Regions from separate parts of the Streptomyces sp. NBC_01006 genome, predicted to be linked through region 1. Evidence: riboswitches for the same ligand, from Rfam matches in the RefSeq annotation. Region 1 holds a riboswitch; each other region holds the start of a gene.
The links. A riboswitch is a leader RNA that binds a small molecule or an ion and turns the genes downstream of it on or off. The one in region 1 is predicted to bind cobalamin.

Region 1 (7,014 bases):
GAGACTCCGTGGACCCGCGAGGACCTGGTCCGATCGACGGCCTGGCTGCTCCAGCACGACCCCGAGGCGGAACTCTGCTTCGCCGTGCGGCTGGTCGAGACGGCGCAACGCTCCGGGGACGCCGCGCTGTGCCGGGAGGCGCTGGACGTGGCGTGGCGGCTCCTCACCGATCGGCGATCCGTGGAGGCCGCCCTGCTCCCTCTCGCGGGCGGGCTGCTGACCGATCCGGACGGCGCCGTGCGGCTGAGGGCGGCGAACATCCTCGCGGTGCTGGGCCCGGCGGCCGCCCCGTACGCCGACGGGCTCGCCGACCTGCTCGACGACGACGCGGCCGACCCGTACCTCGACGGAACGGTCCGGGAAATCGCCCGGTGGGCCCTGACCCGGATCGATGACCCGCGCGCCCTGCCGGGGCTGGTCGAGCAGCTGCGCGCGCAGGAAGAGGAGCAGGGGCGGGGCTACTGCATCGGTGATCCCCGGAGGCCGGAGATCCAAGAGGTGCTGATCCCCCTGCGCAGGCACGCGGACATCCTGCTGCCCGCGATACGGGAGGCGATGCGGGAGGGCACGACCCGAGGGTTCCTTGAGGTGCTGGAGGCCTGGGGCGAGGACGCGCTGCCCGCCCTGCCCGAGCTCATCCCGCTGCTTGCAGACACCAGGACCTCTGTCACCGTGCTGACGATACTGCTGGCGATGGGGCCGGCCGCCGCCTCGGCCGAACCCGCCGTACGGAACTGCCGGGTTCTGGACTACCCGGGCAATCACCACTTGGTGGCGAGGACCGCCGCACACATCTCCGCGGACCGCGGGGCAGCTGCGAGGCTCGTCGGCGAAGCGGTCATGGCAGAGGAGGAGCCCGCGTTCGGCCGCGACGCGGCGTCCGATGCGGACCGGGTGCGTCTCGCGATGGAGAACAGCGCGCATTGGCCGCGGCTCACCGCAGCGATCACGCTCTGGGAGCTCACGGGCCAGGTCGAACCGAGCATGCGGGTCCTGGAGGAGTTCGTCCTGCCGATCGCCGACGGCGGTGACCACTTCGGGTTCTTCGGCGACGCGCTCCGGGCCCTGATCCGGATGGGCGAGATCAGCCCCGCGATCCGGGAAGCGCTGCTGGCGGTGCGCCAGTCCCAGTCCCGCCTGTCCACGCACGGGGGATACCCGATGATCCTCCACGACAAGGAACTCCGCGGCTTGGTCGAGGAAGCCCTCGCGTGCACGAGTACCGACTCGGCGGTGGGAACGGCTGCCGCAGGCAATCCGTGACCACTTCGGCGGCCGGCCCGGGGCCCGTGAGCACGAAGGCCGCTCACCGCGGTGGGGACGCGATCGGGCCGGAACATCGGGAGACGGATGTTCCGGCCCGAATGCGGATCAGACGGTTGCGCTACCGGTTTCCGTGCGGACTTGGTGGGCTGCGGCCACCAGGTTTTGCAGGGAGGTGCGGGTCTCGGGCCAGCCTCGGGTCTTCAGGCCGCAGTCGGGGTTGACCCAGAGGCGGTCGGCCGGGATGGCCTCCAGACCCTTGCGGAGCAGGGCCGCCGCCTCCGCGGCGGAGGGGACGCGCGGCGAGTGGATGTCCCACACGCCGGGGCCGGCCTCGCGCGGGTAGCCGTGCGCGGCGAGCTCGGTCGCGACCTGCATGTGGGAGCGGGCTGCCTCCAGGCTGATGACGTCGGCGTCGAGATCGTCGATGGCCTGCACGATGTCGCCGAACTCCGCGTAGCACATGTGCGTGTGGATCTGGGTCTCCGGACGCACCCCCGAGGTCGTCAGCCGGAAGGCCTCCGTGGCCCACTCCAGGTACTCGGCATGGCCGTCGGCGCGCAGCGGGAGCGTCTCCCGCAGCGCGGGCTCGTCGACCTGGATCACAGAAGTACCGGCGGATTCCAGGTCGTTGACCTCGTCCCGCAGGGCGAGTCCGACCTGGCGGGCGGTCTCGCCGAGCGGCTGGTCGTCGCGCACGAAGGACCAGGCGAGCATCGTGACCGGGCCGGTCAGCATGCCCTTGACCGGCTTGGCCGTCTGCGCCTGGGCGTACGTCGTCCAGCGCACGGTCATCGGTTCCGGCCGGGAGATGTCCCCGGCCAGGACGGGCGGGCGCACGTAGCGTGTGCCGTAGGACTGCACCCAGCCGTGCTGGGTGGCGAGGTAGCCCGTCAGCTGCTCGGCGAAGTACTGGACCATGTCGTTGCGTTCGGGCTCGCCGTGTACGAGGACGTCGATGCCGGTCTTCTCCTGGAAGGCGATAACCTCACGGATCTCGTCCTTGATGCGCTTCTCGTAGCCGATGGTGTCGATGCGGCCGGCCCGCAGGTCGGCTCGGGCCACCCGCAGTTCGCCGGTCTGCGGGAAGGACCCGATGGTCGTCGTGGGGAGCAGCGGCAGGCCCAGGTGGGCCCGCTGGGCGGCCGCCCGGTCGGCGTACGGCTGGGCCCGGCGGCCGTCCGCGTCGGTGATCGCCGCGGTGCGGGCCCGGACCGCGGGGTCGCGGGTGATCGGGGACGTGGCCCGGGAGGCCAGGTCGGCGCGGTTCGCGGCCAGTTCGGCGGTGATGGCGTCGGCGCCCCTGGCGAGTCCGCGGGCCAGCGTGGTGATCTCGTTCGTCTTCTGGCGGGCGAAGGCCAGCCAGCGGCGGACCTGCGGATCGATGTCGCGCTCGACGGCCGCGTCCAGCGGGACGTGGAGGAGGGAGCAGGAGGCGGCGACGTCGACGCGGTCGGCGAGACCGAGGAGGGTGCCGAGGAGGGACAGCGACTTCTGGTGGTCGTTGATCCAGATGTTGCGGCCGTTGACCACGCCCGCGACCAGGCGCTTGCCCGGAAGTCCGCCGACGGCGGCGAGGTCGGCGAGGTTGGCGGCGGCCGCATCGGTGAAGTCGAGGGCCAGGCCTTCGACGGGTGCCTTGGCCAGGACGGGCAGGGCTTCGCCGAGGCGGTCGAAGTAGGAGGCGACGAGCAGTTTGGGGCGCTCGGTCAGGGCGCCGAGCTCCCGGTAGGTGCGTGCGGCGACGTTCAGCTCGGCCGGGGTCCGGTCCTGGACCAGGGCCGGCTCGTCGAGCTGCACCCACTCGGCGCCGGCCGCGCGCAGGTCGGCGAGCACTCGGGCGTAGACGGGCAGCAGCCGGTCCAGGAGGGTGATCGGCTCGAAGTCGGCGGCGACGCCGGGCGCGGGCTTGGCGAGGAGGAGGTAGGTGACCGGGCCGACGAGGACCGGGCGGCCCGCATGACCGAGCGCCAGGGCCTCCTTCAGCTCGGCGACCTGCTTGGCGGAGTCGGCCGTGAAGACGGTGTCCGGCCCCAACTCCGGTACCAGGTAGTGGTAGTTGGTGTCGAACCACTTGGTCATCTCCAGCGGGGCCACGTCCTGGGTGCCGCGCGCCATCGCGAAGTACCCGTCGAGCGGGTCGGCCGTGACGGCCGCCCGGTGGCGGTCGGGGATCGCGCCGACCATGACCGTGGTGTCCAGGACGTGGTCGTAGTACGAGAAGTCGCCGGTCGGAACCTCGGTGATGCCGGCGTCGGCCAGCTGGGCCCAGTTGGCCCGGCGCACGTCGCGGGCGGTCTCCCGGAGGGTCTGCGCGGTGACGCGGCCCTTCCAGTAGCCCTCGACGGCCTTCTTCAGCGCGCGGTCGTGGCCTTGCCGGGGGTAGCCGTACACGGTGGCCTGTACTGCCGCGGCTGCGGACTGGGTGGTCACGGAACTCTCCTTCGCGAGCGTGTCTCCATGGACCCGGTGAGGGCCGAGGACGCGAAGGGTGCCGCAACGGGCGGACCCCCGGGGCCACGTACGACGGGTACGCGACGGGGAAGATCCGCCTGGAGCACGCCGACCCGCCCACGAGGTCACCGGGAAACCGGGCGCGGTCGTTCGCGCACGGGCAACGGGCAGGTCTTCGGACTCGCGGGCACGTCTCGTCGTACGAGACTCCTACTGGCCGTCGCTTCCCAGGACCGGTTCCGGTCCCAGTGCGTATGACGGCGGTCGTTCCCGCTCACCGCTGCGGGGCAGTCCCGGATTCCCACCGGGTTCCCTCTTACGACGCATCCCGCCTGGCGGACGGGGCGAACCAGCTGCGAGGCCCACAGTAGGTCGATGACCGGGGAATGAACACCGCTTTCCACATGTCGGACGCTGAAATGAGACACGGTGGGGGTGCGGCGACACCACTCGCCACACCCCCACCGCTCCCGCGCGCCTCCGGAGCACCCTCGGCCCGGAGACCGTGCCGGGGCCCTCAGTCCCGGCCGTACGTGTGGAACCCGCGGCCGGTCTTACGGCCGAGCAGTCCCGCCTGCACCATCCGCCGGAGCAGCGGGGGCGGGGCGTAGAGCGGTTCCTTGAACTCTTCGTAGAGGGACTCGGCGATCGCCGCGACCGTGTCGAGGCCGATCAGGTCGGCGAGCTTGAGCGGTCCCATCGGGTGGGCGCAGCCCAGTTCCATCCCCGCGTCCACGTCCGCGGCGCTCGCGAAGCCGGATTCGGCCATCCGGACGGCCGACAGGAGGTACGGGATCAGCAGCGCGTTGACGACGAACCCGGCCCGGTCCCGGGAGCGGACCACGGTCTTGCCCAGGGTGTCGCGGGCGAAGTCCTCGACCGCGGCGAGTGTGTCCGCCGACGTGTGGAGCGAGGACACGACCTCGACGAGCGGCAGGACGGGCACGGGGTTGAAGAAGTGCAGGCCCACCACCCGGTCCGCGCGGCTCGTGGCCATGCCCAGCCGCATGATCGGGATGGCCGACGTATTGGTGGCGAGTATCGCCTCCGGGTCCTCGACGATCTTGTCGAGCGCGGCGAAGACCCCCGTCTTGGCATCCGGGTTCTCGGTCACCGCTTCGATGACGAGCTGCCGGTCGGCGAGGTCCTCCAGGTCCCCCGTGAACACCAGCCGGGCGAGGGCGTCCTCGGCGGAGATCCGGTCGAGCTTCCCGCGCTGCACGGCACGTTCCAGGGAGACGGCGACGCGGTGACCGGCGGCGCGGGTCGCGGTGGCGTCCGCCTCGGCGACGACCGTGTCGAGTCCGGCACGCGCGCACACCTCGGCGATGCCCGCGCCCATCCGACCCCCGCCGACGACTCCGACGCGCCGGATCCGGGCCGGCCGCACTCCGGCGTTCACGCGTTCACCTGCACGATGGTGCGACGGACGAGGTGGCGGGTGTAGGCCTCGGAGGTGAAGAAGGCGGGCAGCTGCACCGAGAGCGCACAGTCCACGAAGACCTCCCGCGCCTCGGCAACGAGGGCCCGCAGGTCCTCCGCTTCCAGGGCCGCACATTCGGCGTCGAGGAGGTCGGTGACCACCACCCGGTCCACCCGGTCGTGGCGGAGCCACTGCCAGATCTGGACGCGGGCGATCTCGGCGGTCGCGGCGTCCTCCATCAGCCCGTTCAGGGCGACGGCTCCGCTGCCGCGCAGCCAGGCGTCGAAGTAGCGCAGAGCCACGGCCACGTTGGAACGGATGCCCTCCTGCGTGGGCGGGGCGGCGACCCGGCGTACGGACAGCAGGTCGCCGGCCGTGACCTCGACGTCCTCGCGGGTCCGCTCCCGCTGGTTCGGACGGTCTCCCAGGACGTTGCCGAAGACCTCGCGGCAGACGGGGACGAGCCCGGGGTGGGCGACCCATGAGCCGTCGAAGCCGTCCTGCGCCTCCCGTTCCTTGTCGAGCCGCACCTTGGCGAGGACGGCGTCGGCGTCCGCGTCCCGGCTGGGGACGTGTGCGGCCATGCCGCCGATGGCGTGGGCGCCGCGCCGGTGGCAGGTCCGTACGAGGAGTTCGGTGTAGGCGCGCATGAACGGGGCGCTCATGGTGACCTCGGCGCGGTCCGGGAGCTGGAAGTCGGTGCGGTGACCGAACGTCTTGATCAGGCTGAAGAGGTAGTCCCAGCGGCCGGCGTTCAGCCCCGCGCTGTGCTCGCGCAGCTCGTAGAGGATCTCCTCCATCTCGAACGCGGCCGTGATCGTCTCGATCAGGGCGGTCGCGCGCACGGTGCCCCGCGGGATCCCGAGGAGGTCCTGGGCGTACACGAAGATGTCGTTCCACAGGCGGGCCTCGTACCGGTTCTCCAGCTTGGGGAGGTAGAAGTACGGGCCGTACCCGGCGTCGATCTGCCGCTGCGCGCAGTGGAAGAAGTACAGGCCGAAGTCGACGAGGGAGGCGGACACGGGCCGGCCGTCGATCTCCAGGTGCTCTTCGAGGAGGTGCCAGCCCCGCGGGCGCACCATGATCGTGGCGAGGTCCGGCCCGAGGCGGTACTCCTTGCCCTCGGGGGTGGTGAAGTCGATGCGCCGGTCGATGGCGTCGATCAGGTTGATCTGGCCGCCGATGACGTTGTTCCAGGTGGGGGCGGTGGCGTCCTCGAAGTCCGCCATCCACACCTGCGCACCGGAGTTGAGGGCGTTGATCGCCATGCGGCGTTCGGGCGGTCCGGTGATCTCGACCCTGCGGTCGTTCAGACCGGGGGCGGGCGGGGCCACGCGCCAGTCGGGGTCCGCGCGGACGGCGGCGGTGGCGCGGGAGAAGTCCAGGGGTGAACCGGAGGCCAGGTGGGCCGAGCGGCGCCGGCGCTCCTTGAGGATCTCCGGGCGGCGCTCCGCGAACGCGGCGTCGAGCCGGCTGATGAACTCCAGGGCCTCGGGGGTCAGGATCTCCTCGTGGCGCTCACCCGGCGCGCCGAGGACCTGGACACTGCGGGTCAGGGGCTTGAGTGACATGCGGTTCTGCTCCTCGGCGTGGGGTGGTCGCCGCCCGGGGCCGCAAGGGCCCCGGACACCGTCGGACGGCGGGCGCAAGGCGCCGGGTGGGATCGGCGCCGCACTCCCAGGGCGCCCCTCTCCTAGTGGAACTGCTCTTCTTCGGTGGAGCCGGCGAGCGCGGTGGTGGAGGAGGCCGGGTTGACGGCGGTGGAGACCAGGTCGAAGTAGCCGGTGCCGACCTCGCGCTGGTGCCTGACCGCGGTGAAGCCCTGCGCCTGGGCGGCGAACTCCCGCTCCTGGAGGTCGACGTACGCGGTCATG
Region 2 (7,014 bases), 1.6 Mb from region 1:
TAAATGGAGCACATAACGCTTCTCCTCGGGATCGTGATCATCACCGCTCTCGTGTTCGACTTCACGAACGGTTTCCACGACACAGCCAACGCGATGGCCACCACCATCTCGACCGGCGCCCTCAAGCCCAAGACGGCGGTGGCCATGTCCGCCGTGCTCAACCTCGTCGGCGCGTTCATGTCCGTGGAGGTCGCCAAGACGATCTCCAAGGGCCTGGTCAACGAAGAGGGCATCCAGCCAGAAGTGATCTTCGCGGCCCTCGTCGGCGCGATCCTCTGGAACCTCGTCACCTGGCTGGTCGGACTCCCCTCCAGCTCCTCCCACGCGCTGATGGGCGGCCTGGTCGGCGCGGCCGTCGCCTCCGCCGGCCTCGGCGCCGTCAACGGCGGCACGCTCGTCACCAAGGTGCTGCTCCCCGCGGTCGCCGCGCCGATCGTGGCCGGTGTGGCCGCGATGCTGGCGGCCAAGGTCACGTACAAGCTCGGCGGCAAGGTCGGTGGCAAGACCGCCACCAAGGGCTACCGCGCCGGGCAGATCGCCTCGGCCGGTCTCGTCTCCCTCGCGCACGGCACCAACGACGCGCAGAAGACGATGGGCATCATCACCCTGGCGCTCATCGCCGGCGGCGCCCTGGACTCCGGCGCCAACCCGCCGGTCTGGGTCATCATCTCCGCCGGCATGGCCATCGCCCTGGGCACCTCCCTGGGCGGCTGGCGCATCATCCGCACCATGGGCAGCGGCCTGACCGACCTCCAGCCGCAGCAGGGCTTCGCCGCCCAGACCTCGGCCGCGAGCGTCATCCTGGCTTCCTCCACCCTCGGCTTCTCCCTCTCCACCACCCACGCGTGCTCCGGCGCCGTCATGGGTGCGGGCCTGGGCCGCAAGGGCGGCGTGGTCCGCTGGTCCACCGCCACCCGCATGTTCATCGCTTGGGGCCTGACCCTGCCGGCCGCGGCCGCCGTCGCCTCCGGTGCCGAGCTGGTCATGCGCACCGGTGACGTCGGTGTCGCCGCCGTCGCGCTCTTCCTGATCGCCTCCTGCGTCGCCATCTGGGTCATCTCGCGCCGCCAGGTCGTCGACCACAGCAACGTCAACGAGGTGCAGCCGGCCGTGGCCGAGGAGCCGGGTGTCGTCACCACGGCCATGGCCGCCGTCACCGTCCCGCCGACCGTGGCCGCCGAGGCCGCTGCCGAGGCGGCCGCCGGTACGACCGCCGCGGTCACGGACGAAGCCCTGAAGGCCACCATCCCGGCGGCCGCTCCGACGACGCCCGCGGCTCCCGCCGCAGCGGTCTGACCCCGAGAACGACAGAGGAATCCGCAGTATGAAGATCGACTGGGCAGCACTCGGCTCCGTCTTCGGGGTCAGCCTCTCCGCCACCGTCGGCCTCGTGGCCCTGTTCACGCTGGGCCTGGTGGGCCTCTCCAAGCACGAGGCCGCCACCGAGCAGGGCGGCACCGCCACCCTCGCCCGCAGCGGCGCGTACGCCTCCTTCGCGCTCGTCGCGGCGGCCGTGGGGTACGGGATCTACCTGATCATCAGCTGACCTGATCCGACCGATCGGGGCACGACGTGCCAAAGCTCCCTCCGGGTTTCCCGGGGGGAGCTTTCGTACGTCCGTGACCCGTGTCTGTGACCTGCCTCGCCGCAGGTCAACGGCGAGTTGACGGGCCTTCGCGGTGCGTGGTGGACTGCCCGAGCCAATACGGCGGCATGGAGAGGAAGTCCGGTGCGAATCCGGCGCGGTCCCGCCACTGTCACCGGGGAGCACGCGGCATGTGCGCCGTGCGCCCCGGGAGCCAGGAACTCCCACCGCCGGACACGTCGAACCAGGGCGCGGACCCTGAGTGAGGACATACCTGCACCATGCGTGCCGACCGCGTCTTCGCGTACGGCGCCACGGCGGGCCTGATCGGCGACCGGATCCTCGGTGATCCGCGCCGAGGGCACCCCGTGGCCGCCTTCGGACGAGCCGCCGCCGCCGTCGAGCGCGCCCTGTGGCGCGACGACCGCGGCCGGGGCGTCATACACACCCTCCTGTGCGCCGGGGGCGCGGCCGCCGTCGGCGCGCTGGGCGCCCGCGCCGCGCGCTCCCGGCCCGCGGCCGCCCGTATCGCCCTGACCGCGGCGGCCACCTGGGCCGTCGTCGGCGGCACCTCGCTGGGCCGGGAGGCCCGCGCCATCGGCGGGGCGCTCGCCGCCGGGGACGCCGAGGTGGCCCGCGAGCGGCTGCCGCACCTGTGCGGGCGCGATCCCCAGGCCCTGGACGAGCAGCAGATGGCCCGCGCCGTCGTGGAATCGGTCGCCGAGAACACCTCCGACGCGGTGGTCGGGGCCCTGGTGTGGGGCGCCGTCGCCGGTGTCCCGGGGCTGCTGGCCTTCCGCGCCGTGAACACCCTGGACGCGATGGTCGGCCACAAGTCGCCGCGCTACCTGCGCTACGGCTGGGCCTCGGCCCGGCTCGACGACCTCGCGGGCTGGCCGGGCGCCCGGCTGACCGCCCTGGCCGCCGTACTGGCCGGGCCCGACCGGCGGGGAGCCGTACGGGCCTGGCGGGCGGACGCCGCCGAGCACCCGAGCCCGAACGCCGGGCCCGTGGAGGCCTCCTTCGCCGGGGCGCTCGGCGTACGGCTGGGGGGCACCCTGGCGTACGGGGGGCGGGTCGAGCACCGGGCCGTGCTGAACGGCGAGGCGGGGAGGCCGGTGCAGGTCGCGGACATCGAACGCGCGGTGCGGCTGTCGCGTCAGGTGACGTGGCTGGCGCTGGGGGCGTGTGTGGCACTGCGCTGTGCGGTGTCGCACGGCATACGGAAGGGACGCGGATGAGCGGCGGGAAGCTCGGCGGGGGACTCCTCGTCGCGGGCACCACATCGGACGCGGGCAAGAGCGTGGTCACGGCGGGCATCTGCCGCTGGCTGGCCCGGCAGGGCGTGAAGGTGGCGCCGTTCAAGGCGCAGAACATGTCGCTGAACTCGTTCGTGACGCGCGAGGGCGCCGAGATCGGGCGCGCGCAGGCGATGCAGGCGCAGGCGGCGCGCGTGGAGCCGACGGCGCTGATGAACCCGGTGCTGCTCAAGCCCGGCAGCGACCGCAGCAGCCAGGTGGTGCTGCTGGGCAAGCCGGTGGGCGAGATGAGCGCCCGGGGCTACCACGGCGGGCGGCAGGAGCAGCTTCTCGGTGTCGTCACGGACTGCCTGGAGCAGCTACGGGGCACGTATGACGCCGTGATCTGCGAGGGGGCGGGCAGTCCGGCCGAGATCAACCTGCGCCGGACCGACATCGTGAACATGGGCATCGCGCGGGCCGCGCGGTTCCCGGTGGTCGTGGTCGGGGACATCGACCGCGGCGGGGTCTTCGCCTCGTTCTTCGGGACGACGGCGCTGCTGTCGCCGGAGGACCAGTCGCTGATCGCCGGATACATGGTCAACAAGTTCCGCGGCGACGTGTCGCTGCTGGAGCCCGGCATGGAGATGCTCCGCTCCCTGACCGGGCGCGGGACGTACGGCGTCCTCCCGTTCCAGCACGGTCTGGGCATCGACGAGGAGGACGGGCTCCGGGTCTCCCTGCGGGGCGCGGTGCGCGAGTCGGTCGTGGCCCCGCCGGTCGGCGAGGACGTGCTGCGGGTCGCGGTGTGCGCGGTGCCGCTGATGTCGAACTTCACGGACGTCGACGCGCTGGCGGCGGAGCCGGGCGTGGTGGTGCGGTTCGTGGACCGGGCCGAGGAACTGGCCGACGCGGACCTGGTGGTGGTGCCGGGCACCCGGGGCACGGTGAAGGCCCTGGAGTGGCTGCGCGAGCGCGGCCTCGCGGACGCGCTGCTGCGGAGGGCAGCGGAGGGCCGGCCGGTGCTGGGCATCTGCGGCGGCTTCCAGGTGCTCGGCGAGCACATCGAGGACGAGGTCGAGTCGCGGGCGGGCTCGGTGGACGGGCTGGGCCTGCTGCCGGTGCGGATCCGCTTCGAGCGGGAGAAGACCCTGGCGCGGCCTTCCGGGACCGCGCTCGGCGAGGCGGTCGACGGGTACGAGATCCACCACGGGGTGGCCGAGGTCCTGGGCGGGGAGACGTTCATCTCTGATGACGGTGGACGCAGACTGGAAGGTTGCCGGGTCGGCTCGGTGTGGGGGACGCACTGGCACGGCTCGCTGGAGTCGGACGGCTTCCGGCGGGCGTTCCTGCGCGAGGTGGCCTCGGCGTCGGGCCGCCGCTTCGTCCCCTCCCCGGACACCTCGTTCTCCTCCCTCCGGGAGGAGCAACTGGACCTGCTGGGCGACCTGATCGCCGAGCACGCGGACACCGACGGCCTGCTCCGCCTGATCGAGGGCGGCGCCCCCACGGGCCTCCCGTTCCTCCCCCCGGGCGCCCCGTGACGGCGGCGGCCCGCGTTCGCGGCGGCCCGCGCCCGCACATCCGTACCCGTACCCGTACCCGCACAGAGAGAGGCATCGCATGAGCACGCCCTACCCGTTCACCGCAGTGGTCGGCCAGACCGACCTGCGGCTGGCGCTCCTGCTCAACGCCGTGAGCCCGGCGGTCGGCGGCGTCCTCGTGCGCGGCGAGAAGGGGACCGCGAAGTCCACCGCCGTCCGCGCGCTGTCCGCGCTGCTGCCGCAGGTCGACGTCGTCCCCGGCTGCCGTTTCTCCTGCGCCCCCGCCGCCCCCGACCCGGCCTGCCCCGACGGCCCCCACGAACCCGGCCCCGGGACCGCCCGGCCCGCGCGCATGGTCGAGCTGCCCGTCGGCGCCTCCGAGGACCGGCTCGTCGGCGCCCTCGACATCGAACGGGCCCTCGCCGAGGGGGTGAAGGCCTTCGAGCCCGGCCTGCTCGCCGACGCGCACCGCGGGATCCTGTACGTCGACGAGGTCAACCTCCTCCACGACCACCTCATCGACCTCCTCCTCGACGCCGCGGCGATGGGCGCCTCCTACGTCGAGCGCGAGGGCGTCTCCGTACGCCACGCCGCCCGCTTCCTGCTCGTCGGCACCATGAACCCCGAGGAGGGCGAGCTGCGCCCGCAGCTCCTCGACCGGTTCGGGCTCACCGTCGAGGTGGCGGCCTCCCGCGAGCCCGCCCAGCGCGTCGAGGTGGTGCGCCGGCGGCTCGCGTACGAGGACGACCCGGCCGCCTTCGCCACCCGCTGGGCCGGTGACGAGCAGGACGTCCGCGCCCGCATCGTGGCCGCCCGCGCCCTGCTCCCGAAGGTCCGCCTCGGCGACGCCTCCCTGCTCCAGATCGCCGCGACCTGCGCCGGATTCGAGGTCGACGGCATGCGCGCCGACATCGTGATGGCCCGCACCGCGACCGCGCTGGCCGCCTGGGCCGGGCGGAGCGACGTACGCAAGGAGGACGTGCGGCAGGCCGCGCTGCTGGCGCTCCCCCACCGGCGGCGCCGCAACCCCTTCGACGCGCCGGGCCTCGACGAGGACAAGCTCGACGAGATCCTGGACCGGTTCCCCGACGAGGAGCCGGAGAACGAGCCCGACCCGGAGCCCGAGGGCCCGGACGACAGCGGTCCGCAGGACGGCGGCCCGGACGGCGGGGGCGGCGGGGTCCCCCCGCAGGGCGGACCCGAGGCGCCCGAGACCCCGCAGGGCTCCGAGGCGCAGGACGACCCGGCCCCGTCGGCCCCGGACGCGCCGGAGGCCCCCGCCCCCCAGCCCGCCTCCCAGGACGGCGCCGCGCCCGAGCAGGCCGCGGTACGGGCGGCCGAGCCGTTCCGGACCAAGATGCTCAGCGTGCCCGGCCTCGGCGAGGGCGCGTCCGGGCGGCGTTCGCGCGCCCGCACCGCGCACGGCCGGACCACCGGCGCCCAGCGCCCCCGCGGCCACCTGACGAAGCTGCACCTCGCCGCGACCGTCCAGGCCGCCGCCCCGCACCAGAAGGCGCGCGGGCGCACCGGGCGCGGGCTCGTCGTCCGCAAGGACGACCTGCGCCAGGCCACCCGGGAGGGCCGCGAGGGCAACCTGGTCCTGTTCGTGGTCGACGCCTCCGGCTCGATGGCGGCCCGGCAGCGCATGGGCGCGGTCAAGGGCGCGGTGCTCTCGCTGCTGCTGGACGCCTACCAGCGCCGGGACAAGGTCGGTCTGATCACCTTCCGGGGCGCCGCCGCCGAGCTCGCGCTGCCGCCCACCTCCTCGGTGGACGCGGCCGCGGCCCGGCTCGAACAGCTGCCGACGGGCGGACGCACCCCGCTCGCCGCCGGCCTGCTCAAGGCCCACGAGGTGCTGCGGATCGAGCGGCTGCGCGATCCCAGCCGCCGCCCGCTGCTCGTGGTCGTCACCGACGGGCGGGCCACCTCGTCCGGTTCGACGGGATCGTCCGGTTCTGCCGGTTCCGCCGGCGGGGACCCGCGCGAGCTCGCGGGCCGCAGCGCCCGGCTGCTCCAGGCCGAGGGCGTCGCGTCGGTGGTCGTGGACTGCGAGTCGGGGCCGGTCCGGCTGGGGCTGGCCGGCGTACTGGCCACCGACCTCGGCGGGCCCGCCGTCACGCTCGACGGGCTGCGGGCCGACTCGCTGGCAGGGCTCGTCAAGAACGTACGTACCGCATCGGACACCCACAGGAGGGCCGCGTAATGCCGCAGGGACAGCCGACCGTCGTTCCGGACGACGGACTCACGACGCGCCAGCGCCGCAACCGCCCGCTCGTCTTCGTCCACACCGGCCCGGGCAAGGGCAAGTCGACGGCGGCCTTCGGGCTGGCGCTGCGCGCCTGGAACCAGGGCTGGCCGATCGGGGTGTTCCAGTTCGTCAAGTCGGCGAAGTGGAAGGTCGGCGAGGAGAACGCGCTCAAGGTGCTCGGCGCCTCCGGCGAGGGCGGCTCGGTCGTCTGGCACAAGATGGGCGAGGGCTGGTCCTGGGTCCAGCGGGACGCGCAGCTGGACAACGAGCAGGCGGCCAAGGAAGGTTGGGAGCAGGTCAAGCGTGACCTGGCCGCCGAGACGCACAAGCTGTACGTGCTGGACGAGTTCGCGTACCCGATGCACTGGGGCTGGATCGACGTCGACGAGGTCATCGAGG
Region 3 (7,014 bases), 5.8 Mb from region 1:
GTTCTTGCCCGGCAGCCACTCCAGATTGCCGTGCTTGCCCAGGTGGATCATCGCGTCGGCGCCGAAGCCGCCGTCCTCCGCGCGCGCCTGGATCCAGCGGTACGCGGCCAGGTAGTGGTGCGAGGGCGGCAGGTCCGGGTCGTGGTAGATCGCGATCGGGTTCTCGCCGAAGCCGCGCGGCGGCTGGATCAGGATGAGCAGGTTCCCGCGGCGCAGGGCCGCGAGGACGATGTCGCCCTCCGGGTTGGCCGAGCGGTCCACGAACATGTTGCCCGGGGCCTCGCCCCAGTGCTGCTCCACGCTGCCGCGCAGCTCGGCCGGGAGCTCGGCGAACCACCGCTTGTAGTCGGCGGCCGGGATCCGGACCGGGTTGCGGGCCAGCTGCTCCTCGGTCAGCCAGTCCTGGTCGTGGCCACCGGCCTCGATCAGGGCGCGGATCAGCTCGTCGCCGTCGCCGGAGACCAGGCCCGGGATGTCCTCGACGGGGCCGAAGTCGTAACCGCCCGCGATGAGGGTGCGCAGCAGTTCCACGGCGCTGGCCGGGGTGTCGAGGCCGACCGCGTTGCCGATGCGGGAGTGCTTGGTCGGGTACGCGGAGAGGACGAGCGCGACCTTCTTGTCGCGGCGCGCGATGTGCCGCAGCCGGGCGTGCCGCACCGCGATGCCGGCGACGCGGGCGGCGCGCTCGGGGTCGGCCACGTACGCCGGCAGCCCGTCCTCGTCGAACTCCTTGAAGGAGAACGGGACGGTGATCAGGCGGCCGTCGAACTCGGGCACGGCGACCTGCGTCGCGGCGTCGAGCGGGGACAGGCCCTCGTCGTTCTCCTCCCAGGCGCTGCGCGAGCCGGTCAGGCACAGGGCCTGGAGGATCGGGACGCCGAGCGCGGCGAGCGCGCCCGCGTCCCAGGACTCGTCGTCGCCGCCGGCCGAGGCCGTGGCGGGCTTGGTGCCGCCCGCCGCCAGGACCGTGGTGACGATCGCGTCCGCCGACTCCAGCTCGGCGATCAGCTCCGGCTCGGGGCTGCGCAGGGAGGACACGTACAGCGGTACGGGCGTACCGCCGGTCTCCACGATCGCGTCGCACAGGGCGTGCACGAAGGCGGTGTTGCCGCTCATCTGGTGGGCGCGGTAGTAGAGCACCGCGATGCGCGGGCCGTACGGGCGCACCGGGGTGCGCTCCAGCGGGCCCCAGGTGGGCGCGGCGGCGGGCGGCTCGAAGCCGTGGCCGGTGAGCAGCACGGTGTCGGAGAGGAAGCGGGCCAGCTGGTCGAGGTTGGCGGGGCCGCCGTGCGCGAGGTAGCCGTGCGCCTCGGCCGCGATTCCGATCGGGACCGTCGAGGCCTCCATCAGCTGCGCGTCCGGGGCCTGTTCGCCGGTGAGGACGACCACCGGGCGGGTCTGCGCCGGCGCCAGGAGCAGGTCGAGGCCGTCCTGCCAGGCGCGCAGGCCGCCGAGGAGGCGTACGACGACCAGGTCGACGCCGTCGAGCAGGGCGGGGAGGTCGTCGAGGGGAAGGCGGGAGGGGTTCGCGAACCGGTACGGCACGGGGCCGTCCGCGGCGGCGCGGGCGCTGAGCAGATCGGTGTCGGACGTCGACAGCAGCAGGATCATGCGGCGGCATGCCTTCCTCGGGGTTTCCGCGCCCCGGGCAGTGTGGACAGCGGGAGTTCCTGACTCACCCGGCGGATCGCTCCGCAGGGTTCACAGTGGCGGGACCGCGCCGGATTCGCACCGGGCTTCCTCCCAGCGGGCCACGTGGCTCCGCCGGTGGTCATCTTAGGTGGCCTTCTCCCTGGCCGGGAGTGGGGGTGGCCCGCGCCCTGGGAGCGGATCCGGGCAGGTCGGGCGGAGGGTGGGGCGGAAGGGGCGGGTGGTGACGGACACAGGTCGGGGTCGGTGAATCGTGGGTATGCTCGCCGCCATGCCGCCCCAGCCCCCTTCCGCCGCACCGCGGGACGAACCGGTCATACGTGACCGCGGTGACGCCTGTCCCGGTGCGCTGCGGCTGCACGCGGCGGACGACGGGCACCTGGCCCGGATCCGGATACCCGGCGGGATGCTCGACGCGGAAGCGGCCCTGCTGCTGGCCGATGCGGCGGACCGGCTCGGCGACGGGCACATCGACCTCACCTCGCGCGGCAACGCGCAGCTGCGCGGGCTCGGCGCGAGCTGCGGCGGCGAACTGCAGACCGTGCTCGTGCGCGCCGGGCTGCTGCCCGCCCCCACCCACGAGCGGGTCCGCAACATCGTCGCCTCGCCGCTGACCGGCCTGGACCGGCGCGGTCTGCCCGACGTGGCGCCCTGGGCCCGGGAGCTGGACCGGCTGCTGTGCGCGAGCGAGCCGGCCGCCGGGCTGTCCGGGCGCTTCCTGTTCGCCCTCGACGACGGCCGCGGGGACGTGACCTCGCTCGCCGCCGATGTGAACCTGGCCGCCGTCCGGGACGGGGGCCGGGCCCTGCTGTGGACGGCCGGCGCGGCGGACGCCCTGCTCGTGGCCGCCGCCGATGCGCCGAGGGCCGCGCTGGTGGCCGCCTCGTACTTCCTCGACGCCGTCCGCCAGGCCGGTACCCGGGCCTGGCGGGTCTCCGAGCTGCCTGCCGAACAGGCTCTCCGTTCCGATGAGTTGGGCGCTCGGCTGGCCGCCGCCGGGGTCTCGGCCTCCGTGGTACGGGGCCGCGCCGCCCTGCGCGGACCGGCCCCCGAACCGGGCGTGGTCCAGGGCCCGGGCGGCGACGCCGCGCTCAGCGTGTTCGCGCCGCTGGGCCGTCTGACCACCGCGCAGTGGCGCAGGCTGGCCGGCCTCACGGGCCGTCTCCGCCTGACCCCCTGGCGCGGGATCGTCGTCCCCGGCCTGCCCGCCCACGCCGCCGAGGGCGCACTCGCCGCCCTCGCCGAGGCCGGGCTCGTGACCGGCCCCGAGGATCCCTGGCGGTCCGTCACCGCCTGTACGGGGCGGCCCGGTTGCGCGAAATCCCTGGCGGACGTACGCGCCGACGCGCGTGCCGTCGTGGCGCAGCAGGCGGAGGCCGAGGCCCAAGGCGAGGCGCAGGCCCAAGCCGAGGCGCAGACGCACGCGCAGGCGACCCGCCCGCTGCCCGTGCACTGGTCCGGCTGCGAACGCCGGTGCGGGCACCCCCGCGGCACCGCCTGGGCGGACGTGGTCGCCACCGCCGACGGGTACGACCTGTCCGCGGCCGGCAGCGCCCCGCGCCGCGGTCTCCCGCCCTCCGAACTTCCCGCGGCCCTCGCGGCCGTACGCCGCACCACCTCCCACGACGCAGCGAAGAAATGAGCGAGTACACAGTGTTCGAGTACGAGAAGGACGGCGCGGCGATCTACCGCCAGTCCTTTGCCACGATCCGCGCCGAGGCGGACCTCTCCGGGCTGCCCGCCTCCGTCGCCCAGGTCGCGGTGCGCATGATCCACGCCTGCGGAATGACCGACCTGCCCCGGGACCTCGGCTACACCCCGGACGTCGTGCTCCGCGCGCGGGCCGCGCTGAACGCGGGCGCGCCGATCCTCTGCGACGTGCAGATGGTCGCCAGCGGCGTCACCCGCAAGCGGCTGCCCGCAGGAAACGAGGTGATCTGCACCCTCTCCGACCCCGCCGTGCCGGCCCTCGCCGCCCGGATGGGCACCACGCGTAGCGCCGCCGCCCTCGAAGTCTGGCGCGACCGCGGCCTGTTGGAGGGCTCCGTGATCGCCGTCGGCAACGCGCCGACCGCGCTGTTCCGGCTGCTGGAGATGATCGAGGAGGGTGCCCCGCGCCCCGCCGCCGTCATCGGCGTCCCGGTCGGCTTCATCGGCGCCGCAGAGTCCAAGGACGCGCTCGCCGCCCACGCCTCCGGGCTCGACCACCTGATCGTGCGCGGCCGTCGTGGCGGCAGCGCCATCGCGGCCGCCGCCGTCAACGCGATCGCGAGCGAGGAAGAATGAGCACGGGAACGACCTCCGGAAAGCTGTACGGCGTCGGGCTCGGCCCCGGCGACCCCTCCCTGATGACGCTGCGGGCCGTCGAGGTGATCGCCGAGGCGCAGGTCGTCGCGTACCACAGCGCCCGCCACGGCCGCTCGATCGCCCGCTCGATCGCCGCGAAGCACCTGCGCTCCGACCACATCGAGGAGCCGCTGGTCTATCCGGTCACCACCGAGACCACCGACCACCCCGGCGGCTACCAGGGGGCGATGGAGGAGTTCTACGAGGCGTCCGCCGCCCGGCTGGCCGCGCACCTCGACGCCGGCCGGACCGTCGCCGTGCTCGCCGAGGGGGACCCGCTCTTCTACGGCTCGTACATGCACATGCACAAGCGGCTCGCCGACCGGTACGAGGCCGAGGTGATCCCCGGTGTGACCTCGGTGAGCGCCGCCGCGGCCCGCCTCGGCACCCCGCTCGTCGAGGGCGAGGAGGTGCTGACGATCCTGCCCGGCACCCTGCCGGAGGAGGAGCTCACCGCCCGCCTCGCCGCCACCGACTCGGCGGTCGTGATGAAGCTCGGCCGCACCTTCCCCGCCGTACGCCGGGCCATGGAGGGCAGCGGCCGGCTGGCGGAGGCCCGGTACGTGGAGCGCGCCACCATGGCGGGGGAGCGGACCGGCGTCCTCGCCGACACCGACCCCGACAGCGTCCCGTACTTCGCCGTCGCCGTGGTGCCCAGCCGCATCGGCAACCCGGGCAGCGTGCCGTCCGGCCCCGGCGAGGTCGTGGTCGTCGGCACCGGACCGGCCGGGCCGCTCTGGCTCACCCCCGAGACGCGGCGGGCGCTGGCCGACGCCGAGGTGCTCGTCGGGTACACCACGTACCTGGACCGGGTCCCCGCGAAGCCGGGCCAGGTACGGCACGGCTCCGACAACAAGGTCGAGTCGGAGCGCGCCGAGTTCGCGCTCGACCTCGCCCGCCGCGGAAAGCGCGTGGCCGTGGTCTCCGGCGGAGACCCGGGCGTGTTCGCCATGGCCACCGCCGTGCTGGAGGTCGCCGGGCAGCCGGAGTACAAGGACGTGCCCGTACGGGTCCTGCCGGGGGTGACCGCCGCCAACGCGGCGGCCGCCGCGGCCGGGGCCCCGCTCGGCCACGACTACGCCACCATCTCCCTGTCGGACCGGCTCAAGCCGTGGGAGGTCATCGCGGAGCGGCTGCGTGCCGCCGCGGCGGCGGACCTGGTGCTCGCCCTGTACAACCCGGGCTCGCGCAGCCGGACCTGGCAGGTGGCCCAGGCCAAGGAGCTGCTGCTGGAGCTGCGTTCGGAGCGGACCCCGGTGGTCGTCGCGCGGGACGTGGGCGGCCCGGAGCAGTCGGTCCGCGTCCTCCCGCTCGGCGAACTGGAGCCGTCCGAGGTGGACATGCGCACGATCCTGCTGATCGGCTCCTCGCAGACCCAGGTCACGGAGCGCCCGGACGGCTCCCGCGTGACCTGGACCCCGCGCCGCTACCCGGAGGCCTGACCGGCGGGCCGGGCGGCCCTCCTCAGCACTGCCAGAGGAACGCCGCCCGGCCGCAGGGCGCGCAGGCGTACGCATAGGCGCTGCCGGAGCCGAAGTTGGGGGCGGTGAGGGGGTCAGGACCCTCCTCCAGCCGGGCGACGAACTCCATCGGGCGGCCGCAGCCCGTGCAGTCGGGCGTCTCGTCGTTCTGGAGCCAGTCGGGGGTGCCGCCGAGCTGTCCGAGGACGTGGCCCTTCGGGCGCCCGCTCCGCTCGGACCAGGCCTTGGAGGCGGTCCGGTACTCCGGCTCGGCCACGGTCACCCGCTCGACGGTACGGACCGCCCCGAGCTGCCGAACGTCCTCGTCCTCGTCCTCGTCTTCGTCCTCGTCTTCGTATTCGTCCTCGTATTCCTGGTCCTCGTCCTGGTCCTCGTCCTCGGCGGTGGGGAGGGCGGGCAGCGGTACCGGCACCAGCCCGGTCGGCGGGAAGAGGTAGGCCCTGTTGCCGCCGGACGTTGCGCTCCACTCCTCGCAACTGCCCGGATCGTTCGCGCACATGAAGACGGCGAGGACCCCGCGCCCGCCGTCGAGGACTATGTGCGCGATGAACTGGAGCGGCCCCGAACAGGTCGTACAAGTGGGCCACCGCGTGCCGGCGGGTGCCAGCGGAAGGCCGCCGACGCGGGTGACCGGGGCATCGGGTGCGGCGGAGCCGCTGTGGATCAGCAGAGTGGTGGTGCTCATGCCGACGAGAGTAGGAGACCCCTCGGACAACGGCCGGGCGGGGTCTACCCGTGGGTTCCCGCGAGCCACTCCAGGGCCGCCTGCGGGCACTCCGCCTCCGCAACGCCCTCCGGGGCAGGGGGCCTGCGGACCACCAGGACCGGGATGCCGGCCTCGCGGGCCGCGGTGAGCTTGGGGGCGGTCGCGGAGCCGCCGCTGTCCTTCGTGACCAGCACGTCGATCCGGTGCCGGGCCAGCAGCTCCCGCTCGCCCTCCAGGGTGAACGGCCCCCGGGCGAGCAGGACTTCGAGCCGCGGCGGCACGGGCGCGTCCGGCGGGTCCACCGAGCGCACCAGGAACCAGGTGTCGGCCAGGTGCGCGAACGTGTGCAGGCCCATGCGGCCGGTGGTCAGGAAGGCCCGGCCACCGAGTTCGGGCAGCCGTACGGATGCCTCGGCGAGCGAGTCGGCGAAGTGCCAGTCGTCCCCGGGGCCGGGGGACCAGCCGGGGCGGCGCAGCGCGAGCAACGGGACCCCCGTGAACGCCTGCGCCTCGGAGGCGTGGAAGCTCATCCGCTCCGCGAACGGGTGGGTGGCGTCGACCACGTGCGTCACGTCGTGGGCGACGATCCAGCCCGCGAGCCCGGTGACCCCGCCGAAGCCGCCGATCCGCACCTCGCCGGGCGGCAGCGCGGGCGAGGACACCCGGCCCGCGAGCGAGGTGGTCACGCGGTACGAGGGATCCCCGGCCAGCGCCTCCGCGAGGCGGCGGGCCTCCGTCGTACCGCCCAGGATCAGGACGTGGCGGGGCGGATCAGCAGACATGCCGGTCGCGCTCGGGGGAGTACAGGTGGCTGTCGCGGAACTGCTCGGC
Region 4 (7,014 bases), 5.1 Mb from region 1:
CAGCAGGGCCCCCGACGCCGCGAGGAACCGCCAGGACAGGGCCGCCTCCGGCACGAGGACCCGCAGCGCGCCGTCGTAGCCGCGCCCGGCCAGGCCCTCCTGGAGCCGCGCCGCGCGATCGAAGGCCCGTACGAAGGAGGTCGCGGCGAGCCCGGCCAGCGAACGCCACAGCGCCGCCCGCCCGGACTGGCCGAGGCGGGCCGCCTGGGCGCGCCGGACCTGGGCCATCGAGTCCAGCAGCAGGAAGCCGATGCGGTACATGACCAGGGCCACGTCCACCACCGGCGCCGGGACCCCGGCCCGGACAAGCCGGGGCAGGACGTCCGAGACGGGCGTGGTGAAGGCGAACAGCAGCACCCCGAGGGAGGCCGCCGAGGTCCGCAGCAGCAACTCGGCGGCATGCAGGGGGCCGTCGGGCGCGAGCGAGACGAACCCGGCCGGGCCGCCGACGGCGACGAGCAGCGGCAGCGCGCCGGTGAAGCAGAAGCCCAGCGGGATCCGGAAGGCCCGCCACAGTTGCCGCCCGGCCACGCCCGCCGGGCCGAGGAGCACGGCCAGGGTGGCGGCGGCGACCAGCGGCCCGCCGGGCCAGGGCGGCAGGCACACGGCGGTGACCGTCAGCCCGAGTCCGAGCAGGGCCTTCTCCAAGGGATGGCGGCGGCGCCACCGACTGCCGTGCGCCGCCACGTCGATCGGCAGCACCGGCTACGACTCCGCGCCGGCGGGATCCGCCGTCGGAGCCGGGGCCGCGGCGCGGTCCGCGGCACGCGTGGCAGCGGCAGCGGCGGCGGCAGTGGCGGCGGCAGTGGCCTGGCGGCGGCCCTTGCGGACCCCGAAGTAGTACGCGAGCACGCCCGCGCCCAGTGCCGCCTGGAGGGCGAACAGCGCCGACTCCACCTCCGCGGAGGGGGGTTCGTACAGCGGGGAGAACCACGGCTCGTAGTCCGGCTTCAGCTCGGTGATCGCCGTCTCCGCCTGCGCGTCGGCGCCCGTGAACGGCTCCTCCTTGCCCTCGCCCATCCCCAGCGCGATCGGCAGTACGGCAAGCATCGCCACCAGGAGCAGCAGCAGGCCGTTGATCTTCGCGTTCCGGCTCATGCTCATCGGACCGCCGCCTCGTGCCCGCTGCGCCCGCTCAGCTTCGCCACGCCCAGCCGGACCAGGTCCGACTTGCTCGACTGCATCAGCAGCCGCATCACGAGCACCGTCAGCAGCCCCTCGCTCACCGCGAGCGGGATCTGGGTGATCGCGAAGATGCCGCCGAACTTCGCGAGGGCGCCCGGGAACCCGGTACCCGGGTCGGGGAAGGCCAGCGCCAGCTGCACGGAGGTGACGCAGTAGGTGACCAGGTCGGCGAAGAAGGCACCGAAGAAGACCGTCACCATCAGCGGGACGTCGAAGCGCTTCAGCAGCAGGTAGACCCCGTACCCCGCCCAGGGTCCGGCGATCGCCATCGAGAAGACGTTCGCGCCGAGGGTGGTCAGCCCGCCGTGCGCCAGCAGCAGCGCCTGGAAGAGCAGGGTGATAGTGCCGAGCACCGCCATGATGGGCGGCCGGAACAGGATCGCCCCGAGCCCGGTCCCGGTGGGGTGCGAGCAACTGCCCGTCACCGACGGGATCTTCAAGGCGGACAGGACGAACGTGAATGCTCCGGACGCCCCGAGCAGCAGCGTGCTCTCCGGGTTCGCCTTCACCTCGCGGGTGAGGGCGCGGACCCCGTGGACGACGAAGGGAGCGGACGCGGCGCCCCAGGCGACCGCGTGCAAAGGGGGCAGGAACCCCTCGGCTATATGCATGTGTGGGGAGACCTCTCCAGCACCTCGTGGATGGACGACGCGCCCCGGCCGGTCTCCTGGCTCACGGGTGCTGATGCCCTGGCTCCGCCTTCCCGGGCGGTGCGGAACCTCCCGCGCCGCCCAGTGGCTTCCCGCAGGATGGAGCCGGACTTCCCGTTCACAGTGGCGAGGGCCGCACCGGTCTTCCACCGGTTTCCCGAACACCAAGGCCCGTTGACCCTAGGGGCTGTTCTGAGTCCGGATCACAATCGGGGCGTTCGGCCTTCGTTCGGGCGCTTCGGCTGGTAGCACGGTTGTATGACGCGTGGTGATCTGACCGATGGCGAATGGGAGTTGATCGAGCCGCACCTCCCGCTGGGGGCGTCCGGGCCGATCCCTGACCTGCGCAGTTACTTCAATGCGGTGATGTGGAGGTTCCGTACCGGCTGCCCCTGGCGGGACGTGCCGGCAAGCTACGGCTCCTGGTCAACGATCTACGACCGGTTCCGCATGTGGGCACGTGGCGGGATCTTCCAGACCCTCATGGACGTGGTGATCGCCGAGGCGGCGGCACGCGACGATGTCGACCTCAGCCTGGTCAGCGTGGACTCCACCGTCGCCCGCGCGCATCACCACGCGGCGGGCATGGTGGTCGACCCCGAGCTCCTGGAGGACCTGGAGAAGGCCTTGATGAAGGAAAAGGGGCTTCGGCAACCGGACAAAACGACTCCGTAGCCGAGGGGCCCGAGGGCGGTGAGGAAGCCGAACGGGCACGGCGCCGCGCGGTACGCCGACGCCGCAAGGTCCGGCTGAAGGCCGCCGAGCTGGGACGCTCCCGGGGCGGGCTGACCACCAAGGTGCACCTCGCGACCGACCGGCGCTGCCGCCCACTGTCCATCATCCTCACCCCCGGACAGGCCGCGGACAGTCCGCGGTTCATCCCGGTCCTGGAGAAAATCAAGGTGCGTGTTCCGATGGGCCGCCCCAGGACCCGGCCGGACGCCGTAGCCGGAGACAAGGCGTACTCCTCCCGCGCCAACCGCGCCCACCTGCGAAGACGCAACATCAAGGCGGTGATCCCGGAGAAGGCCGACCAGGCAGCCAACCGCAAGAAGCGGGGCTCACAGGGCGGCCGCCCGGTCTCCCACGATGCCGAGCTCTACAAAGACCGGAACACCGTCGAGCGTGCCATCAACAAGTTCAAGGAATGGCGGGGGCTGGCCACCCGCTACGACAAGACACCTGAGAGCTATCTCGCCGGACTCCACCTGCGAGGATCCATCCTTTGGCTACGCAGCCTCCCTGGCACCCCGTGATCCGAACTCAGAACAGGCCCTAGTCGGAGGGACGGACCGGCACCAACCCGGCCCGGCTGGTCGCACGTTCAAGGACGGCTGCCCCTTCAACGACCGCGACGCGACCTGGGCGGCTGGTGTGCGCGGCCGCGCCGGGCCGGTACGCGTGCACGCAGGACTGGTTCGGCAACGGGGACCCGGCGGTACCCGTCCAGCCCTCGCCCCCACTCCTAACCGCACACGTTGCGGTGTGCGACGTCCAGCACGAACCGCTCGGGCGCGTGCAGCTTGAAGGTGCTGACGGAGGGCTTGGCGCCGAAGGCGGCGCCGAAGGTCACGTACCCCTCGAAGTCGCCGGTCAGGGCGAGGCCCTTCAGCTGCGGCAGGTGGATCTTGACCAGCTTCGGGCCGTGATACGTGCTGTTGCCCGCGCGGTCGTGTGCCGCGGCGGGATGCAGCCGGATCTCCAGGAAGTACTTCCCGGCCAGCGGTACGGGTGCGCCGGACCCGTCGTGGACCAGCCGGGGGACGCGGGTGACGGTGGCCTGGGGAACGTATCCCCGCAGGTCGATGACGATGCGGTCGTACGTGCAGTGCCCGCCCCAGCGGGCGTTCACGACGAGCGGCGTGGGCGTGGGCCGGACGGCGGCCGAGGCCGGCGCGGCGAGGGTGATCCCGGCGGTGAGCAGCGCACCTGTGGCGAGGGCCACGAGCTGTCGGCGGCGGAGGTGGTTCATGACGTCCCCCTGGTTCTGAGGAGGCGGGGACCGGTGTCACTGCTGAGGACACTTCCGGCAGGCTCATGGTTCCACTCAAACCGGACTAAATTAAAAGGAAACGTCCTCAATGCTGACTTATCGGGGCAGGAGGGTGCTGAGCTCGGCGTCGAGGTCGTAGTGGCGCCGCTCCTCGCCCCGTGGCACCAGAGCGACCAGCCGCCGGCACAGCGCCCGTACGTCCTTCGCCCGGGCGGACACCACGCAGCTCTGCGCGCCGTTGCTGAAGGCGAGGAAGACCCGCGGCTCCCCGCCCTGCCACCGCGGCCACACCTGGATGTCCCCCTCGCCCGTCGCGCAGGTCTCCCCGTCGAGCAGCAGGTCCCGGGAGAAGACCCAGTGCGCCAGGTGCATCCCGGCGCCCCGGAAGTCGAGCGCCAGCTCGTAGGGCCGGTCGCGGCGGTAGGTGAAGGCCCCGCACACCGGCACGGGCTCGGGCGAGGCCTCCAGCCGGAGCGGGAGGACGCGGTACTCGATGCCGTCCATGCGCTGCGCCTCTCTGTCGTGTCCCGGCCGGGGGGCATGCGGCCCTCGCGGGCCCCTCCGGGCAAGCTAGCCCACCCCGCGGCCGCCCCCGTGGGTCGAAGGTCCCGACCCCGGGGGCCGCTGGGCCCGTCTTCTCACAGGAACGGGGCGGGAACGCGAAGGGGCCCGCCCTCCGGGGGGAGGGCGGGCCGCCGCGTCACCGGTCCGTTACGGGACGGGGTTGAACAGGAAGGAGTCGTTGGACTGCCCGATGGCGGTGAAGCCGGAGCCGTTGGCCTGGGCGCCGTTGCTCTGGTTGGAGGCCCCGGAGCCCGTGGCGATCTGCTGGGTGGTGGAGGAGTTGCCGACGTTGCTGCCGGCGACCCCGCTGCCGAGGATCTCGCCGACGGCGGCGTTGGACGAGACGCCCGCACCGGCTCCGTTGTCGGCCTGGGCCGTGCCCGCGAAGAGTGCGACGGCGAAGGGGAGCGCTGCGACAGCCGCCAGGCCCGCAAACCTCGGTTGGCCTGCGAATTCACCGTGTTGGGGAACGCCGGAGGGGCCCGGCGCAGCGCGCCGGGCCCCTCCTTCGTCATGCGTGCCGGATCAGAGGGTCAGCATTCGATGACGTTGACCGCCAGGCCGCCGCGGGCGGTCTCCTTGTACTTGATCTTCATGTCGGCGCCGGTCTCCTTCATGGTCTTGATGACCTTGTCGAGGGAGACCTTGTGGGTGCCGTCGCCGCGCATGGCCATCTTGGCCGCGGTGACGGCCTTGACCGCCGCCATGCCGTTGCGCTCGATGCAGGGGATCTGGACGAGGCCGCCGACCGGGTCGCAGGTCAGGCCCAGGTTGTGCTCCATGCCGATCTCGGCCGCGTTCTCCACCTGCTCCGGGGTGCCGCCCAGGACCTCGGCGAGGGCGCCCGCCGCCATCGAGCAGGCCGAGCCGACCTCGCCCTGGCAGCCGACCTCGGCGCCGGAGATCGAGGCGTTCTCCTTGAAGAGCAGGCCGATCGCACCGGCCGCCAGCAGGAAGTCGACCACGCCTTCCTCGTCGGCGCCCGGCACGAAGTTCACGTAGTAGTGCAGGACCGCCGGGATGATGCCCGCGGCTCCGTTCGTCGGAGCGGTGACCACCCGGCCGCCGGCCGCGTTCTCCTCGTTCACGGCCATCGCGTAGAGGGTGATCCACTCCATCGACAGCGCCTGCGGGTCGCCCTCGGAGCGGAGCTTGCGGGCGGTGTTCGCGGCCCGGCGCCGGACCTTCAGGCCGCCCGGCAGGATGCCCTCGCGCGACATGCCGCGCCCGACGCACGCCTGCATGACCCGCCAGATCTCCAGCAGGCCCTCGCGGATCTCCTCCTCGGTGCGCCAGGCCTTCTCGTTCTCCAGCATCATCGCGGAGATCGACAGGCCGCTCTCCCGGGCCATGCGCAGCATCTCGTCGCCGCTGCGGAAGGGGTACTTCAGCACCGTGTCGTCGAGCTTGATCCGGTCCTCGCCGACCGCGTCCTCGTCCACCACGAAGCCGCCGCCCACCGAGTAGTACGTCTTCTCCAGCAGCGGGGCGCCCGCGGCGTCGTACGCGAAGAGCGTCATGCCGTTCGCGTGGTACGGCAAGGACCGGCGGCGGTGCAGGATCAGCTGGCTCGGCTCGTCGAAGGCGATCTCGTGCGCGGCCCCTATCTCGGTGCCGAGCAGGCGCAGGCGGCCCGTCTTGCGGATGCGCTCCACCTCGTCGTCGGCCGTCTCCACGTTCACCGAGCGGGGGGAGTGGCCCTCCAGGCCCAGCAGCACCGCCTTGGGCGTGCCGTGGCCGTGGCCGGTCGCGCCGAGGGAGCCGTACAGCTCGGCCCGGACCGCCGCGGTCTGGGCGAGTACGCCGTCCTTCTTCAGCCGGGTCACGAACATGCGGGCGGCCCGCATCGGGCCGACCGTGTGGGAGGAGGAGGGGCCGATGCCGATGGAGAAGAGATCGAAGACGGAGATGGCCACGGTGGCGGACTCCCTTGTCTGCTCGTGGGGTGGGAGGGGGCAGGAGAGGTGGTGCGGGTGGTTCGGGAGCTTCGCGAGGGGTGATTGTTCGGATTTTGTCCGACAGCTGAGCTTAACGTGGCGAAGTGAACGGCTTGTCTGCCGGACCGGGTGCGCGAGGTTGCGGTTAGGCGTGGGTCAGGTCACGTTCCCGCTCCACGACGGCGTCTGCGTACGGCTGCGGTCATGAGAAAGGCCCGGCCCTGTGGAAAACAGGGCCGGGCCCTTCCAGGCCGGCGCCTAGAGCGTCGGGTACAGCGGGAACTTCGCGGCGAGCGCGGAGACGCGCGCCTTGAGGTCCTCGCTGTCGTACGCGGGCTTCAGCGCCTGCGCGATGATCTCGGCGACCTCGGTGAAGGCCTCGGCGTCGAAACCGCGGGTGGCCAGCGCCGGCGTACCGATCCGCAGACCCGAGGTGACCATCGGCGGCCGCGGGTCGTTCGGGATCGCGTTGCGGTTGACCGTGATGCCGACCTCGTGGAGGCGGTCCTCGGCCTGCTGGCCGTCCAGCTCGGAGTTGCGCAGGTCGACCAGGACCAGGTGCACGTCGGTGCCACCGGTGAGGACGTCCACGCCCACGGCCTTGACGTCGTCCTGGACCAGACGGGCGGCGAGGATCTTCGCACCCTCCAGGGTGCGCTCCTGGCGCTCCTTGAACTCGGGCGAG

Region 2: it holds a riboswitch for cobalamin, as region 1 does, so the genes downstream of both, OG509_RS10235 (cobalamin biosynthesis protein) here and metE (5-methyltetrahydropteroyltriglutamate--homocysteine S-methyltransferase) in region 1, are expected to answer to the same signal.
Region 3: it holds a riboswitch for cobalamin, as region 1 does, so the genes downstream of both, cobN (cobaltochelatase subunit CobN) here and metE (5-methyltetrahydropteroyltriglutamate--homocysteine S-methyltransferase) in region 1, are expected to answer to the same signal.
Region 4: it holds a riboswitch for cobalamin, as region 1 does, so the genes downstream of both, OG509_RS26295 (energy-coupling factor ABC transporter permease) here and metE (5-methyltetrahydropteroyltriglutamate--homocysteine S-methyltransferase) in region 1, are expected to answer to the same signal.

What each region holds. Positions count from the first base shown of each region.
Region 1 is NZ_CP108700.1:643,915-650,928, forward strand. Features, by position in the region: gene OG509_RS02865 (hypothetical protein) at 1-1,263, shown strand, start outside; gene metE (5-methyltetrahydropteroyltriglutamate--homocysteine S-methyltransferase) at 1,372-3,696, opposite strand; cobalamin riboswitch at 3,866-4,086, opposite strand; gene OG509_RS02875 (3-hydroxybutyryl-CoA dehydrogenase) at 4,235-5,119, opposite strand; gene aceB (malate synthase A) at 5,116-6,711, opposite strand; gene aceA (isocitrate lyase) at 6,834-7,014, opposite strand, start outside.
Region 2 is NZ_CP108700.1:2,259,015-2,266,028, forward strand. Features, by position in the region: gene OG509_RS10225 (anion permease) at 4-1,296, shown strand; gene OG509_RS10230 (hypothetical protein) at 1,325-1,546, shown strand; cobalamin riboswitch at 1,671-1,829, shown strand; gene OG509_RS10235 (cobalamin biosynthesis protein) at 1,867-2,826, shown strand; gene OG509_RS10240 (cobyric acid synthase) at 2,823-4,367, shown strand; gene OG509_RS10245 (putative cobaltochelatase) at 4,447-6,570, shown strand; gene cobO (cob(I)yrinic acid a,c-diamide adenosyltransferase) at 6,570-7,014, shown strand, end outside.
Region 3 is NZ_CP108700.1:6,488,945-6,495,958, forward strand. Features, by position in the region: gene cobN (cobaltochelatase subunit CobN) at 1-1,611, opposite strand, end outside; cobalamin riboswitch at 1,644-1,782, opposite strand; gene cobG (precorrin-3B synthase) at 1,922-3,292, shown strand; gene OG509_RS29420 (precorrin-8X methylmutase) at 3,289-3,936, shown strand; gene OG509_RS29425 (precorrin-2 C(20)-methyltransferase) at 3,933-5,438, shown strand; gene OG509_RS29430 (hypothetical protein) at 5,461-6,162, opposite strand; gene OG509_RS29435 (cobalt-precorrin-6A reductase) at 6,207-6,965, opposite strand; gene cobM (precorrin-4 C(11)-methyltransferase) at 6,955-7,014, opposite strand, start outside.
Region 4 is NZ_CP108700.1:5,710,473-5,717,486, forward strand. Features, by position in the region: gene cbiQ (cobalt ECF transporter T component CbiQ) at 1-702, opposite strand, end outside; gene OG509_RS26290 (energy-coupling factor ABC transporter substrate-binding protein) at 706-1,098, opposite strand; gene OG509_RS26295 (energy-coupling factor ABC transporter permease) at 1,101-1,796, opposite strand; cobalamin riboswitch at 1,825-2,033, opposite strand; partial or broken gene OG509_RS26300 (IS5 family transposase) at 2,094-3,091, shown strand; gene OG509_RS26305 (hypothetical protein) at 3,301-3,807, opposite strand; gene OG509_RS26310 (SsgA family sporulation/cell division regulator) at 3,925-4,332, opposite strand; gene OG509_RS26315 (hypothetical protein) at 4,540-4,818, opposite strand; gene OG509_RS26320 (L-serine ammonia-lyase) at 4,926-6,308, opposite strand; gene glyA (serine hydroxymethyltransferase) at 6,588-7,014, opposite strand, start outside.